2 regions of the Halanaerobium saccharolyticum subsp. saccharolyticum DSM 6643 genome follow, and region 2 is predicted to be linked to the other one. Evidence: riboswitches for the same ligand, from Rfam matches in the RefSeq annotation. Region 2 holds a riboswitch; the other holds the start of a gene.

Region 1 (8,038 bases), 370 kb from region 2:
ATATTATATTCTTTAAATAAAAAAAATATCCTTCTCTGAATTAAAAATAAATATTTGCTAAAGCATAAATTTTTGTTATAATTGAACTATGTAATCTAATTTGGGGGTGAAAGCATGAATAAACTAAAATTAGGGATTTTGTTAATTACAATTGGAGTTTTTATGCTGCTCAACACTTTTAGTTTAGTCAGCGATAATATTTTTCTTTATCTTTTAAGTTTAGGTTTTTTAATAACTTATATTATGCTGGGAGCTAGAGAACATTTCAGAAATATAGGGTTTTTAATATCTGCTTCAATTTTAGCCTCTATCGCATTATCTTCAGATCTCCAGAGATTTGATTTTATCAATAACCTTGGTGGTGGCGTTTTTTTTATATTACTTGGATTAGCATTTTTAATTATTTTATTTCACAGCAGTGCTTTCGAAAATTGGGATTGGCCTCTTTATCCAGCAGGAGCCTTAATATTTTTTGGGACTCTTGTCATTTTTTTAGATAATAGTCAGTTTATGCAGAATTTAAATTATTTAAATTATATAATTCCAATCATTTTAATCATTCTTGGAGGTCTTTTTATATACTTTAGAGGAAATAATAGATAATTCTAAAGATTGAAAATATATATATTGATTAGATATTAATATTTAATTATGGTATAATAAAAAAGAATATAAGCAAATTACTAGGTTTTATACAGAACTTAGACAGTTTTTCTGTCGAAAATAATTTATTAATAATTTCTACCTTTTCATCATGGGGTAGAATTTTATTAAATATAAATACTTTATATTATTAAAGGATTAAAGAAGGGAGATTAAAGAATGCCGAAAAAATTTAAGAGAGTTTTAGTGGCGAATCGAGGAGAAATAGCAATTAGAGTAATTAGAGCCTGCAAGGAGTTGGGCATTAGAACTGTAGCAATTTATTCTGAGGAGGATAGAACAGCTCTCTTTAGAACAAAAGCAGATGAAGCATATCAAATTGGAAATAACAAAGGACCAATTGAGGCTTATCTGGCAATTGATGAAATTATTGATTTAGCACTTAAAAAAGATGTCGATGCAATACATCCTGGCTATGGATTTTTGTCTGAAAATCCTGAGTTTGTTCGTCAGTGTGAAGCGGCTGGAATTAAGTTTATTGGACCTAATGCTGAAGTAATGGAGAAGTTAGGTGATAAAATTAAGTCTAAAATTCTGGCACAGGAATTTGGAGTGCCAACAATTCCAGGTTTGGAAAAACCAATTAAAAAAGAAGACGAGATTAAAACGTTTGCTGATAAACATGGGTATCCTTTAATGCTCAAAGCTGCCGCTGGTGGTGGCGGTAGAGGTATGAGGATAGTTCGATCTGACGATGAATTGATTTCTCAGTTCAGAGATGCTAGAGAAGAGGCCCGTAAAGCTTTTGGTGTTGATGATATTTTTGTTGAAAGATATCTTGAAAACCCAAAACATATAGAAGTTCAGATTCTTGGAGATGAGCATGGTAATCTTGTCCATCTTTTTGAAAGGGATTGTTCTATTCAGAGGCGTCATCAAAAAATTGTTGAATTCACACCTGCTGTTGCCTTAAGTGATGAAAAACGCCAAGAAATTTTACAGGATGCTTTAAAGTTATGTGAAGGCGCTGGTTATAAAAATGCTGGTACGGTAGAATTTTTAGTGGATAAATATAATAATCATTATTTTATTGAAGTTAATCCAAGAATTCAGGTAGAACATACTGTTAGTGAAATGGTAACTGGAATTGATATTGTACAAAGTCAGGTTTTAGTTGCTGAAGGATACAAATTGGATTCTGAAGAGATTAATATACCTTCTCAGGAGTCTATTAAGGTAAATGGATATTCTATTCAGTGCAGAGTTACAACTGAAGATCCTGCTAATAACTTTATTCCTGATACAGGACGTTTGGATCATTATCGTACAGGTTCAGGTTATGGAATAAGACTTGATGGAGGTAATGGATACACTGGAGCTGTAATTAATCCATATTACGATAGTTTATTGGTTAAAACAATATCCTGGTCTAGAACTTTCCCAGACGCAATTCGTAAAGCAATGCGTTCAGTTGAAGAAATGAAAGTACGCGGTGTAAAAACTAATGCCTCATTTTTAATCAATGTTTTAAACCACGAAGACTTTAAAAAAGGAATATGTGATACCGGATTTATTGCTAATAACCCTGAATTACTTGATATTAAACCGGGTTCTGATCAAGAACAGAAGATCTTAAGCTATTTAGGAGAAAAAATTGTTAATGAAACTAGAGGTCATAAACCTGACTTTGATGTACCTAAAGTACCTGATTTTGAGAAAATAGATGGTCTAGAAGGTACAAAACAAATATTAGACGAGGGTGGTCCAGAAGCTGTTGTAGAGTGGATTAAAAATAAAGAGGAAATTCTTATAACTGATACAACATACAGGGATGCTCATCAGTCTCTAATGGCAACTCGAATGAGAACAGTTGATATGGAGAAAATTGCAGAAGCTACTTCTCATTTAGCTAAAAACTTATTCTCACTTGAAATGTGGGGAGGAGCAACCTTTGATGTTTCTTACAGATTTCTTAAAGAATCTCCCTGGGAAAGAATTGAGAGGTTAAGAGAAAGAATACCAAATATTTTATTTCAGATGCTGTTAAGAGGATCAAATGGTGTGGGATATAAAAACTATCCGGATAATGTAATCCGAAATCTAGTAGCAGAATCTGCAGAGGCAGGAATTGATGTTTTTAGAATTTTTGATTCTTTAAACTGGCTGCCTGGTATGGAAATTTCTGTAGACGAGGTAGTTAAACAGGGTAAAATTGCAGAAGTTTCAATGTGTTATACTGGAGATATACTAGATGATAAAAGAGAAAAATATGATTTAGATTATTATTTGGAATTAGCTAAAGGTATAGAAGAAATGGGTGCTCATATCTTGGGAATTAAAGATATGGCAGGTCTTTTAAAACCTTATGCTGCTTATGAATTAATTAAAGCTTTAAAAGCTGAAATTTCTATTCCAATCCATTTACACACACATGATACTAGTGGCAATGGTGGGGCAACACTTTTAATGGCTGCTGAAGCAGGAGTAGATATTGTGGATACTGCCTTTAATACAATGGCAGGTTTAACAAGTCAACCTCCAATGAACTCAATAGTAGCGGCTTTAACTAATACCTATCGTGATCCTGAGATGCATATTGAAGATATTCAAAAAATATCTAATTATTGGGGTGCTGTAAGACCAGTATATTCTCAGTTTGAATCAGAATTAAAGTCTGGTACTGCAGAAATATATAAATATGAAATACCTGGAGGTCAATATTCTAATCTGAAACCACAGGTAGAAAGTGTTGGTTTAGGTCACCGTTTTAAAGAATTTAAAGAAATGTTCCGTAAAGTCAATTTTATGTTAGGTGATATACCTAAGGTTACACCTTCTTCTAAAATGGTAGGAGATATGGCAATCTTTATGGTTAAAAATGATCTAACACCTGATAATATCTGTGAAAAAGCCAAAAATATGGCCTTTCCAGATTCTGTAGAAGCTTACTTTAAGGGAATGCTTGGTCAGCCTCCTGGAGGTTTCCCAGAAGATATTCAGCAGATTGTTCTTAAAGGTGAAGACCCAATAACAGTTAGGCCGGGTACTCTACTTGGAGAATATGATTTTGAAGCTGCAGAGGCTGAACTAAAAGAAAACTATGATTTTAAGCCAACTCAAAAAGATCTTTTAGCATATGCACTATATCCTAAAGTTTATCAGGATTATTTAGATTATCTTGAAGAATATGGTGATTTAAGTCATATGGGTAGTGATGTTTATTTCCATGCTCTGCGTGAAGGAGAAACTAGTGAAATCAAAGTTGAAGAAGGTAAAACTCTTGTTGTTAAACTTCTAGAAATTGGAAAAGTTGATGACCAGGGTTATCGTAGACTTGCTTTTGAAGTTAATGGTTTTAGAAGAGAAATCAAAATTTATGATGAAGCAAGTACAGCTAAAGCTGATTCTGCAATTAAACAGATGGCTGATCCTAAAAATGAAATGGAAATAGGGGCCAGTCTTCCCGGAAATATAGTAGAAATATTAGTAGAAGAAGGGGAAGAGGTTAAGGAAAATCAGAGTTTAGTTATTATGGAGGCTATGAAAATGGAAACCAATATAACTGCGCCTGCTGATGGTATTGTGGCAGCTATTCATTCTAAAGCAGGGCAACAACTTGAATCTGGAGAGCTCATTTTAGAATTAGAATAGCTAAAACTTTAGAATAACTAAAACTATAGAACTATAAAAATGTAAAAATATATACAATTTAATAAATAAATATAATAATTTAATTAAAAAGCCCGCTTGTATTCTACTATCTTTATCAGAATACAGGCGGGTTTTCCTTTTTTTAATTATGGTTAGTGCTTTTTAAAATCATTTTATTATGTTAAAATAATATTAGAAGAAGTTAAACAAAATTCAAAAAAATAAATACTAGAGAGAAAGGGGGAAGAGATATTATCTTAATTAGATAATTATCTCAAAATTATGTATCATAAAAAAACCAGTCTCGGTCTGGATGAAAATGTTGAGTCTATTATAGCTTATGCAGGTATCTGGGTAACGGGTTTGATTTTTTTATTTATAGAAAAGGAAAACAATCATGTTCGTTTTCATGCAATGCAGTCCTTGATCACCTTTTTTTCATTGTTTATAGCCTCTTCTTTAATTTTAGTAATTCCAGTGATCGGAATTATGATTTCTTCTTTGATAACATTTGTTGGAACAATTCTCTGGTTGCTGCTGATGTATAAAGCTTATAGTGGTGAAGTTTTTAAATTACCTTTTATTGGTGATGTAGCTGAAGAATTAATTTTCGGGGAAAGTTTTGAAAAAAAAGAATAAAATAAAATTTAAAGTGGAATATATTTATTATATTTTCAAAAGAAAAACCTGCAGTAATTACTGCAGGTTATTTTATGAAATTTAATTATTGTTTTTAATGCTGCGATTTACCAGGATATTCTCTTTGAGGATTAGCATTTTCTGCGTTATTATGACCTCCAGAATTTCCAGGTGCATCTTGGTCTCCATTACCAAAACCATTATTACCTTTTGTAGGTGGATCAGGCTCAGGTTCAGGACCAGGACCAGGCTCAGGACCAGGACCGGGTTCAGGACCAGGTTCGGGATCAACAGCTAATGCTAAGACAGAAAGAGAAACACTAAAAACCATTACCAAGACCAAAAAAACTGCCAACAAAATATTCAACTTTTTCATAAGATACCCCTCCCTTTAATAAAGTCTAGACTTTTAAAGAGGAGATCTGGCAGCCTGGCAGCCCAATTAGTGGGTCCATAGCTTTGCGTAACATTTTATTAAATGTTTTGCTTTTAAACTTTCTCCTATAATTAATTATATTCCTAATATTTTAAACTGTCAATCTTTATTTATATTTAAAATAAATTACAGGATTTAATTCTTTTATATAGAAATATTAATAACAAGTATAAAATTTAACGAAAAAGGGGAATGAAATGTTAAAACCATCTAAAAGATTTATCTATTTTACAATTCGTTTTATTCTTGTTCATGTACTAATTTATATTTTTATTGGTGTTATCTTTAAAAATTTCCAAAATTATTATGCTGTTTTTATTAATATAGGAGATTATTTTGATTTTCGATCTCCAAAGTCGACTATTTTCAGAATGGCATCATTTTGGCAGATTTTTAGAGGTGCTTTTTTTGCATTTATTTTATATCCTTTTTATAATGTAATTATTAAAAGTGATTATGCATGGTTAAAACTATTTTTTTTAATCTGGGGATTTTCTCTAATTGGTTCAGTTGCACCTATACCGGGTTCTATTGAAGGTTTAATTTATACTAAAAGTAGCTTAATAGAACATTTTGCTGTATTTATTAAATTCACAATAGAAATTTTTGTTTTTAGTTGGTTTTTTGTAAAATGGGAAAATAGAACTGAAAGAGATTACAGCTAAATTTGGAGGCTATAATGTCAAAATCAATTAAATTTATTCATACAGCAGACGTACATTTAGGTAAAAAGCTCAGCTGTAATAGTTCCAAAAATAGTAAAGTAAAAGATATTTTCATCAACGCGACTGAGCAGGCTTTTAAAAACTTGGTTGAATTAGCTGTGGCAGAGGAAATTGACTTTATTTTAATTGCTGGCGATCTTTATGATAGAGAAGCTAGATCAATTAAGTCTAGTCGATTCTTTTTAAAACAGTGTCAGTACCTTAATGAAAATGAAATAAAAATTTATATTATATCTGGTAATCATGATCCAGCGGGAATAGAAAATGAAGTTTTTGAGCTACCTGAAAATGTACATTATTTTTCTAGTGAAAAAGTCGAAACTATAAAATATAAAAAAGATAATAAACTGGCTGCTAGAATAATTGGTCAGTCTTACAGGCAGAAATTTGAAAATAGAACAATGTATAATTATTATACTGCGCCGGATAAATCTGTTTTTAATATTGCCTTACTACATACAGCCTTAAATAAGGATAATAACCGTTATGTACCAGTTAATAAAAGTGAATTATTAACTAAAAATGAAATTCATTATTGGGCTCTGGGACATCTACATCAATATCAAAAGCTCAGCCAAGACCCTTCTATTAATTTTCCAGGTGCTTTACAGTCTCATAATATTAGTGAACAGGGCAGCAAAGGAGCCATATTAGTAGAAGTAGATTCTAATTTGAAAATAAAAGAAAATTTTGTTCCCCTATCACCTATTATTTTTAAAGAGATCGTAGTAGATCTAGAAAGAGAAAATGAATTAGATAATATTACAAAATTACAGCAATTGATAAATGAGAAATTAGAAAAACAATTTAATAATATTAAGATTAATAACAAATCAAGAAAATATAAAATTAAAGCAGCTGTAATACGTTTAAATATTGTGGGCAGAACTCCTGTCCATCAATATGTAGCTGATAACAGAGAAGAATTAGAAGAAACTCTACTGGAAGATATGAGGATCAAATTTAGCCGGGAAAGTCCATCACTTTGGCTTCACTCTCTAATATTAAGAACAGCTAAACCATTAAAAAATTTAGAAGAACTTAAAAAAAGCAGTCAACTTTACCAAAATATTAATCAATTGATTAATGATCTTTTAACTGATAATGAGCTGAACCAGGAATTACTTGCCGAATGGGGTCAAATCTGGCAGGGAGATGAAAATGCAGAAGACAGGTCAAACTACAGATTTTATGCTGATTCAAAGCTGCAGAAAAATATTTTAGAAGAAGTTGAAAAAATTATTATATCTGAATTAATAGAAGGCGGAGATTAAATGTTTTACAAAAATATATATATTCGTGATTTTGGAATATTTAATAATCAGAATCTCAATGATATTTCAAAAAATCTAGTAGTTATTGGTGGTAAAAATAGAGCAGGTAAAAGTACTTTTTTAAAATTATTGCGTCATCTGCCCTATGGTTTACCTCAAAATAATTCTATTCCGCCAGCAAGCAATCAATATTATATTGAAACTGAAATTGAAAGAGAAAATAAAGATTATAAATTATTTTTAAATGGTTATGCTGCACCTGAGGTTATTGACCAAGATGAAAATAAAATTGAATCTGCTGAACTTTTCAATCATTTAGATCAGCTTAGTTATCAGCAGTTATTTACAATTAGTTTAAATGAACTTCAAAAATTATCTAAAATTGCAGATGGGAAAAAGAAAGAAAAACGTCTTTATTCTGTTCTAATGGGGGCAGGGCTTTCAGAATTGGTTAAAGTACCCGAACTTGCAGATAAATATTTTAATTCTGCTAAAAATATTGGAGGGATTTTGGGAGATCCTTCTGTTGCTTCATTTAAACCATATTATAATGAGATTAAAGAAGCAGAGGAAATAAGAGATCAAGCACTTTTAGAAATAAAAGAATTTAATAAAAAAAGAGAAGAGTTAAAAAAAGCTGAAGAAAAATCAAAAAAACTAAAAAATAATATTGGCCAACTTGAAGATAAAATTTTTATTTTGGATCTCTT
Region 2 (8,038 bases):
TCTTTTTACATCCAGACCAAAAACTTGATAATTATGATTTAAACAATTCTTCGCTGGTTTTTGTACTAAAGTATGGTCAGCAAAATTTTTTATTTACCGGAGATATCGAAAAAGAAGTTGAAACAGAATTATTAGCTGAAAATCCTAATTTAAAAGCAGATATTATAAAGGTTCCTCACCATGGGAGTGATACTTCCAGCTTAGCAAGTTGGGTCAAGGTTTTAAAGCCTAAAATAGCTGTAATCCAGGTTGGAGAAAATCATTATGGACATCCAGCAGCAACGGTTATTAAACTTTATCAAAATCAAGGGGCTCAGGTATATAGAAATGATTTGAATGGAAATGTTGTAATTACTGCTGATGGCAAAAATTATACTGTTAAAATAGATAAAATTGCTAATAACATAATGTCTGACAAAAATATTAGTCAAAAGCAAAATTATTCAAAAAAAGTAAAAAAAGAGTTAATTAATATTAATGCTGCAGATGCTTCAACTTTAGATATACTCTGGGGAATAGGGCCTGCTACTGCTAATAAAATTATTGAGTATCGAAGTGAAAATGGTCCCTTTGAAAAACTTGAAGAAATTAAAAATGTTGATGGAATTGATGATGGCAAATTTGACCATTGGCATGATAAAATTACTGTTGAGTGAAACTTTTTAACTTATACCCGGTACTGAAAAGGTATTGTACTTAAAACACATAAAAATATGAAAGGATGGTTTTATGAAAGTAACAGTTGATAAAATTGAAAATGATAAGGCAAGGCTTTTAATTCGCCCTGATGAAAAAGAAGAATTCTATTTGCCCCTAGCTAAACTGCCAAAAGGGACTGCAGAAGGGAGTATCTTAGAAATGAATTTTGAATTAAACGAAGACGAAAAAAAAGCCGCCGAAAAAAGAGTCGGCAGCCTGTTAGATAAACTTAAAAATAAGAAGAGCTGAAATTAATCAGCTCTTTTTTTATTATTTAAATTTAATATAATTCTGGAACAAGACTATGTCTTAAATCCAAAGCTAAGTTTTCAATTGCAGTTCTAGAACTTTGATCTAAAATAAATTTCAAATCAAAAGTTATTTGCTGCACACCATTTTTACCGCTAAATTTTGCTGTAGTAGAATTTAAATTCTGCCATTCATAATCACTTTGATTACTTTTCCTAATCATTATTTTAGAATTCAAATTTTTATTATTCAAACGCAAATGCCATTTTGTATTACTTAAAATATTTAGTTTTAAAGCTTCTTCAATTACAATTTCTTTGCTGCCATTATAATTACTCATTAAATATGAATAATTTATATTGGGTTCTTCAATAATTTCAAGACGTTGAAATATAGGAATCTTTGCTCTTACTAAAACTCTAGCTTCACGCCTAAGTTGATCCTCATTATCAGCAGCAGCTTCAACAAAATTAGTTGTCGAAAAAACACTAAAAATTAAGAGTAAAAAGACAAAAATCCTTAACCCTGTACTTCTCAAGTTAAATTTCATTATTTCCTCCTTTTAGCAGCCGGCTATCTCAAGTTGAGATCCTTAGCTTTGTGTCACTGCCTCAAAGCAGTTTTACCCTTTAAAAGAGGGCTGAAAAATAAAAATCCTGTCATATATTAAATGACAGGTCAAGCTTGCCCCTTGCCAGGTAGTTTCACAACCATTGTTTGAAAACATTAGGTCTGAAAACTTTGCGCCTCTATCCTTTCGGATTGAGTTGCCCTTTTCTGTCAGGTTAATTCTTATTTGATTTAATTATATCAGCTTGAAAATTAAAATCAAGTAATTTTTGGTAAATATTTAAAAAGGTGAATTGAAAATTACAAAATGTTAGGTTTTGATTTTCTAGACATTAAAAAATGGCGGTAAGCCTATTATGACCTACCACCATTTATATTAATTTTATTCAATTTTAATTATTTATTCTTCTCTCAGTTATTTACTTATGGACGCATTGAATCAAATAGCAGATCTGAGAATTCAGTATTCTGCATCATTCCATTAAATGCTTCTGCTCCTTCACCATAAGCAAAGACTGGTACTGAGTTAAGTGTGTGTCCACCAGTAGAGGAATTAGCTCTAATGCGAGAACTTAGAACTCCTGCCTGATACTCTTGAGCAATAACAGAGCCGATCTCCCATCCTACAAGATAGGTATACTTGAGATTACCTTCTTCATCTACAACTTTCTCATTGAAACTGGCAACTTCTGTATCGGATAAAGAAATATTTGCATATTCTTCAAATACTGACTTAACACTCTCTACAGTAAATCCATTCCCATTTTCTTTAGCTGTCATCTGTGCAGCCATATATTCTGGAGAAACATCAATGTTCATTAAAGCTTCTTTATTAATTGGTTCAGATACTGAAAAACCAAGAGTTTCATGGTCAGCTGTTACAATAACTAAAGTATCTCCATTTTCCTCAGCAAAATCCATTGCTGCTCTTACACTGGCATCAAAATCAAGAGTTTCAGCTACAACGCCAGGGATATCTGCTGCATGAGATGCATGGTCAATTCTGGCACCTTCTGCCATTAAGAAAAATCCATCTTCATCTTCAGAAAGTACTTCTAGAGCCTTTTTAGTCATTGCTTCCATTGAAGGTTCATTAGAACCAACATCATCACGATCATTAACATAGTTCATATATGAATCATTAAATAAACCAAGAAGCTTTCCATCCATGGCAATAACTTTTTCTAATTGAGTTTTATCAGATACATACTGATAACCGTTTTCTTTAGCTTTAGCGATTAAATTTTCGCCAGCTTCTTCTTCCATAAAGTCTTCACGGCCACCACCAAGCATTACATCTACACCATTATTAATAGCCTGCTTGGCAATTTCTCCACCCATACCTCTATCTTCAACTGAGGCAATAAAGGCAGCTGGAGTTGCATCAGTTACAGTATTTGTACTGATTACACCTGTAGCTTTGTTTCTAACCTGAGCAAAGTCTAATACAGAATCCAGTTCAGCACCATTTTTATTCATAGCAATTGCACCATTATATACCTTATGGCCTGTTGCCATTGCAGTACCGGCTGCAGCTGAATCTGTAACTCCCTCAGTAGAACTGGTCATCATAATACCAGTTTCAGGTAGTTTCATTAATTCAAGTTCATGGTCTTTATCCCCAGCAAGATAGCGTGTCATATCAATCTGGCCAATTCCCAGACCATCACCTATCAATAAAATTACATTTTTAACTTCAGCCTGGGCAGCTGCAGTAAATATCAAAGCAAAAACTAAGAACAATGAAGCTACTAACATTAATTTTTTGGACTTTTTAAACATAAATTTAATTCCTCCTTAAAATTTTTGTTTGTCAGACGACTGATGTGTCCTTATTATTTTTATTCAATAGAAGAGGTGCAAACCCTTCTTTTTTTAAGATTTTTTCTGAAAATTATAAAGATGACTATGCTCATTTAGTCTAATGAAAATATGGCAACTTTGTCTCCTTTAAGATACTGCCACTTACCAGTAAATCCAGCTTTCATGGCACCAATTTCCAGGTGCAGCATAGCAATTCCGCAGTCAATATTTTTTGAGCGCTCCTCATTTTTTTCTTTATTGTCCAGCTGAATAATTATAGAATTTCCTTCAATTTTAAAACGCCAGGGCTGGCGATTCAGTGCTGATGGAGCTAATCTTGCTGTTTCAAGAGCAGTAATCATCCACTCAGGTATTTTTTCTAAATTATTTTTATTTACTATTAATTTTTTTAAATCTAATCTTTTTTTACTTTTTATAACTTTTTTTAAAACTCTTTCTGAAATAGTTGGCTTAGCTTCCGGATAACCAATAGGAGAAATAGCATAGAGTTTTTCTTTTTGATTTAAATTTAAATCAGCCAGTACTTTATCTGATTTAAAGGTACCAGAAACCCAGCAACTTCCGAGCTCTAAAGCGGTGGCCTCTAATATAACTGCTTCTCCTCCATAACCGATTTTTTCTTCCATATTAGAAATATCTTCTCGGCCTACAAAAGCCAGATAAGCTGGTGCTCCAGTAATTTTACCGTAACTTCCAATTATTCCAGTAAATATCTCTTCCACTTCTTTTTGAATCAAAATAATTCTCAATCCTTCAATATCATTGTTTAACACTTCGATTAGATTGTTCAATTTTTTAATTTTTCGTTTTTCAATAATTTTAGAATTAAACTGCCGTCTTGAATTTCGCTCTTTGACTGCCTGATACCATCTTTTTGCAGGTATTTCCATTCTCAATCTACCCCTTTCTTTTATCCCATATTAAAGCCCCTCCGAAAGGGAGAGGCTGTTTAAATTGAAGTACTCTATTTAACTTAAGAACTAATTCCATAGGTTTCGTCATCAAAATCAATCCTATATATTCTTTTTTGCTGATCAATATTATCAATTTTCGCCATATCTTCTGAACTCAGTTCCCAATTAAAAAGTTCTAAGTTTTCTTCTATATGGGCTTTGCTTCTCGATTTTGGCAGAGGTACAACATCTTTTTGAAGCTCCCATTTTAGAACAATTTGAGCCGGAGATTTATCATATTTATCTGCCAGTTCAACAATTGTATTATCTTCTAAAACTTCAGTTCTTGCCAGTGGTGCAGCAGCTTCTAATACTACATCATTTTCTTTACAGAGTTCAAGTAGTTCTTTTTGATATAACCATGGGTGAAATTCTATTTGGTTTACTGTAATTGGTACCGGTGTAATTTTTAAAGCAGCATTTAATTGATAAGCAGAAAAGTTACTAACACCAATATTCTTAACCAGACCTTGATCGCGAAGATATTTCATTGCCTGCAGGGTTTCTCTTAAAGAAATTGCAGGGTTTGGCCAGTGAATTAAGTAGAGATCAAGATAATCAGTACCTAATTTTTCTAAAGAGCGCTCACAGGCTTTGATAACGCTTTCATAATTTAAGTTAGAAGGTAAAACTTTGGATGTTATAAATAGTTCATCTCGATCATAATTTTCTAAAACTTCACCAATTCCCCCTTCATTATGATAACCTTCAGCAGTATCAATGTGATTATAGCCTGCCTTTAAGGCGATTTCTACATTTTCGCCTACATTTTCTTCAGCAATATCCCAGGTTCCATATGCTATCACAGGAATCTCGTCACCAGTCTTTAATTTACGTGTTGGAATCATTTTATTCCTCCTTTTGGATATGTCGTTAACTCAAATCTAACTATTTTTAGAATTTTTATTTTTTAAGTTTTTCTTCTTATTAATATATTATAGAATATAATTTAATTTCCTGTTTAAATTTTAAATTTCTTTATTTATCATTAAGTTAAATATTTATAAAATTATTTTTTAGCTGAAAGCTTTAATTATGTTATAATAAATTTAACAATAAATCAAAAAGGAGGACCTGCTATCAAAAAAGCATTAGTTTTAATATTTCTGTTTTTGATAATATTTGTTTTTTCCTTTCATATTAAAGAGGAAATGTTAAAAAATAATTCAATTAAAATCTTTATTATAGATTCTAAAGTTGAGTCAGAATTTTTAAGTAGTCCAGCTCTAAAAATTAGTTCAGATAGCAGTCACGGCAGTAAAGTTGCTGCAGTAATCCGCAGTCAGAGTCGTGCTGATATTAAAACTCTTTCTGCTGAAAACATCATTGGCCGTATTGATAAAAAAAATTATCTGAGTGCTTTAAGAAAAGTTGAAAATTATGCAGCAGTTCATCCTCAAGAAACTATAATTGTTAATATCAGTCTTGGTTTTGAAAAAGCTGAATCACAGGCAGATATTATCAAAGATATTAATACATTGGATAATATAATTATAGTTGCAGCTGCGGGTAATAATAATAGTGAGAATATCGCCTATCCTGCTAGATTGGAAGAGGTAGTTGCAGCTGCAGCACTGGAAAATGATAAAAAAATGCCAGCTTCTAATTACGGCCCAGAAATTGATCTCGCTGCCTCTGGAATTATAAAAATAACACAGAGACACTACCTGCCTGCTCTAAACTTCAGCCGAAGCTACAAATTAAGCGGTACCTCTTTTGCAGCACCTCAGATTAGTGCCCTATTAGCTGATCTATTATCTTTACAGCCTGAGCTCAAAATTGAAGATGCTCTAAAAATCATTAAAAACACCTCTGAAAATATAAATGATCCTCTTTTTGCAGAAAACAAACTTGGCTCCGGTCGAATTAATAGGTTTAAAGCTTTAAGCAGAGCTAACGCTTACTATTTCTGGCTGCAGTTAGCACTTTATTCTTCTTTGATTACGGCTGCTCTTCTAATCCTTTATTATTGCTGGCATAAATATTCTCTAAGCGGTGTCTTTATTTTTATAACAATTTCAATCACTACTTTTTTAATCCAACCATTTTTGTTAGTCATTTATTATAAATTTGGGATTTCCAAAATTAGTTTTTTCTTTTTAAGCCTCACCCTTCTATACCTCTTATTTTTAAAGATCACCGCTCTTTATCTCAAAAAAACTGATAATTTTTATCTACTCCTTAAACTGGCCCCTTATTTAAATGATAAGCTAAAAGCACAGATAAACAATAAAATTAAAAATGCGTTAACTGACAAAAACACAAAAAGCATTACAAAAATAGAAAGTTTTATTATTAACAAGCTTAGAAAAAGCAGTTCTCAAAATAAAATAAACTTTTATCTAAAAATTGCTGCAGATTTTAAAAAGCCGCCTCTAAAAATGATTGTAAACAAATCATTAAATTACAAAATTACGGTTAAAAAAATAGCTTCAAATTTAGATTTAACTGCAAGAAAAAAAGAATATCAATTTTATATAATTGCTGAAATACTCTCTATAATTTTTAATGGTGATTATTCGCAGAAGAAAAAAGCTGCAGAACTTGCTGCAGAACTTAAAAGCCCTTTAATTTTAATCCCAATTAAAAACACTTTAATAAAAAGAAACGAATTTAATCAGAGTTCTGTAACCCTGTATTTTTTGTTAGATATATTAGGAGCCTTTGCAGTTGAGGCTGCAGATATTTCTCATCTGCTCAAAGAAATTATTAATCAAGAAAGCAATCCCTGGCTTAAATATCATGCACTACAGGCTTATCTCAAAATAGCAGTTAATGATAAGGATTATCAAAAATTCATCAAAAAAATTAAAGCAAAAGAAAAAGAGCCAGTTTTATTGGCTCTTAGATAATTTTAATATATTTTACTTTCAGAATCAGGAATCTTTAAGCTGATTGACTAGAGCTCTATTTAATTCACCTAGAATACCCTGTTTGCCAGCCATCTGACTATATTCCTTTGTTAACATATCTGAAAAAACATCCTCAGCATAACCACCATCAAACATTTTTTCTTCAGGTAATGTTTTTTTCATTGATGAAAACATCTTTTCTAAAAATATAGCAGTAAATTTCTCTGCTTCTTTTTCAATTTCTTTTATATTTTCTTTTTTTTGCTCTATATTATTTGTCTTAGTAGCTTTATTTTTTAAATTAGCCTTTAATTTTTTAATTTGATTTTCATCTAAATTGTTTTTTTGCATATCCAGTTGCTGTCTAGCCAGATTATTATTCATACTGTTGATCTTAATTATAATTACCCCCTAAATAAACTATTATTATCTTAATTCCAGTTCTGCATGTAAAGCCCCTGCAGCCTTAATTTTTTGAATAATTGAGATAATATCACGTGGAGTAGCACCGATTGCATTTAAAGCTGTAACGAGATCTTCAATTGCATTTTCCTGCCGGACAACCACTAAATTGCTCTCTTCGCCTTCGTCTACCTCAATTTGAGTTTCTTCAGTTTCAACAGTTTCGCCTCCACTAAACGGAGGAGGTTGAGATACTTCTGTACTGGTGCTTATTTTGACTGAAAGATTACCATGCGCAACAGCTACTGTTGAAATTTTAACATTATGAGTAAAAACTACAGTCCCTGTTTTTTCATCAATAACTACTCTGGCTTTTAGACCGGGACGAACTTTAACTCGATTAATTTCAGCAATAAATTCAACAACTCTATTCGAATAATTATCAGGAACTGAGACATTCACTGTTGCCGAATCAACCGCTCTTGCTGC

The links. A riboswitch is a leader RNA that binds a small molecule or an ion and turns the genes downstream of it on or off. The one in region 2 is predicted to bind cyclic di-GMP.
Region 1: linked by a shared signal. The riboswitch ahead of HSACCH_RS13965 (hypothetical protein) and the one ahead of HSACCH_RS11570 (hypothetical protein) in region 2 are both predicted to bind cyclic di-GMP.

What each region holds. Positions count from the first base shown of each region.
Region 1 covers NZ_CAUI01000023.1:678,040-686,077, reverse strand. The annotation lists gene HSACCH_RS13300 (hypothetical protein) at 115-603, shown strand; gene HSACCH_RS13295 (pyruvate carboxylase) at 823-4,254, shown strand; gene HSACCH_RS13290 (DUF4870 domain-containing protein) at 4,537-4,893, shown strand; gene HSACCH_RS13965 (hypothetical protein) at 4,988-5,269, opposite strand; cyclic di-GMP riboswitch class I at 5,315-5,391, opposite strand; gene HSACCH_RS13280 (hypothetical protein) at 5,527-5,994, shown strand; gene HSACCH_RS13275 (metallophosphoesterase family protein) at 6,009-7,328, shown strand; gene HSACCH_RS13270 (AAA family ATPase) at 7,329-8,038, shown strand, end outside.
Region 2 covers NZ_CAUI01000023.1:308,075-316,112, forward strand. The annotation lists gene HSACCH_RS11560 (MBL fold metallo-hydrolase) at 1-656, shown strand, start outside; gene HSACCH_RS11565 (DUF3006 domain-containing protein) at 730-948, shown strand; gene HSACCH_RS11570 (hypothetical protein) at 980-1,498, opposite strand; cyclic di-GMP riboswitch class I at 1,510-1,585, opposite strand; cyclic di-GMP riboswitch class I at 1,643-1,730, opposite strand; gene HSACCH_RS11575 (alkaline phosphatase) at 1,942-3,300, opposite strand; gene HSACCH_RS11580 (nitroreductase family protein) at 3,435-4,232, opposite strand; gene HSACCH_RS11585 (aldo/keto reductase) at 4,316-5,143, opposite strand; gene HSACCH_RS11590 (S8 family peptidase) at 5,447-7,147, shown strand; gene HSACCH_RS11595 (rod-binding protein) at 7,172-7,531, opposite strand; gene HSACCH_RS11600 (flagellar basal body P-ring protein FlgI) at 7,574-8,038, opposite strand, start outside.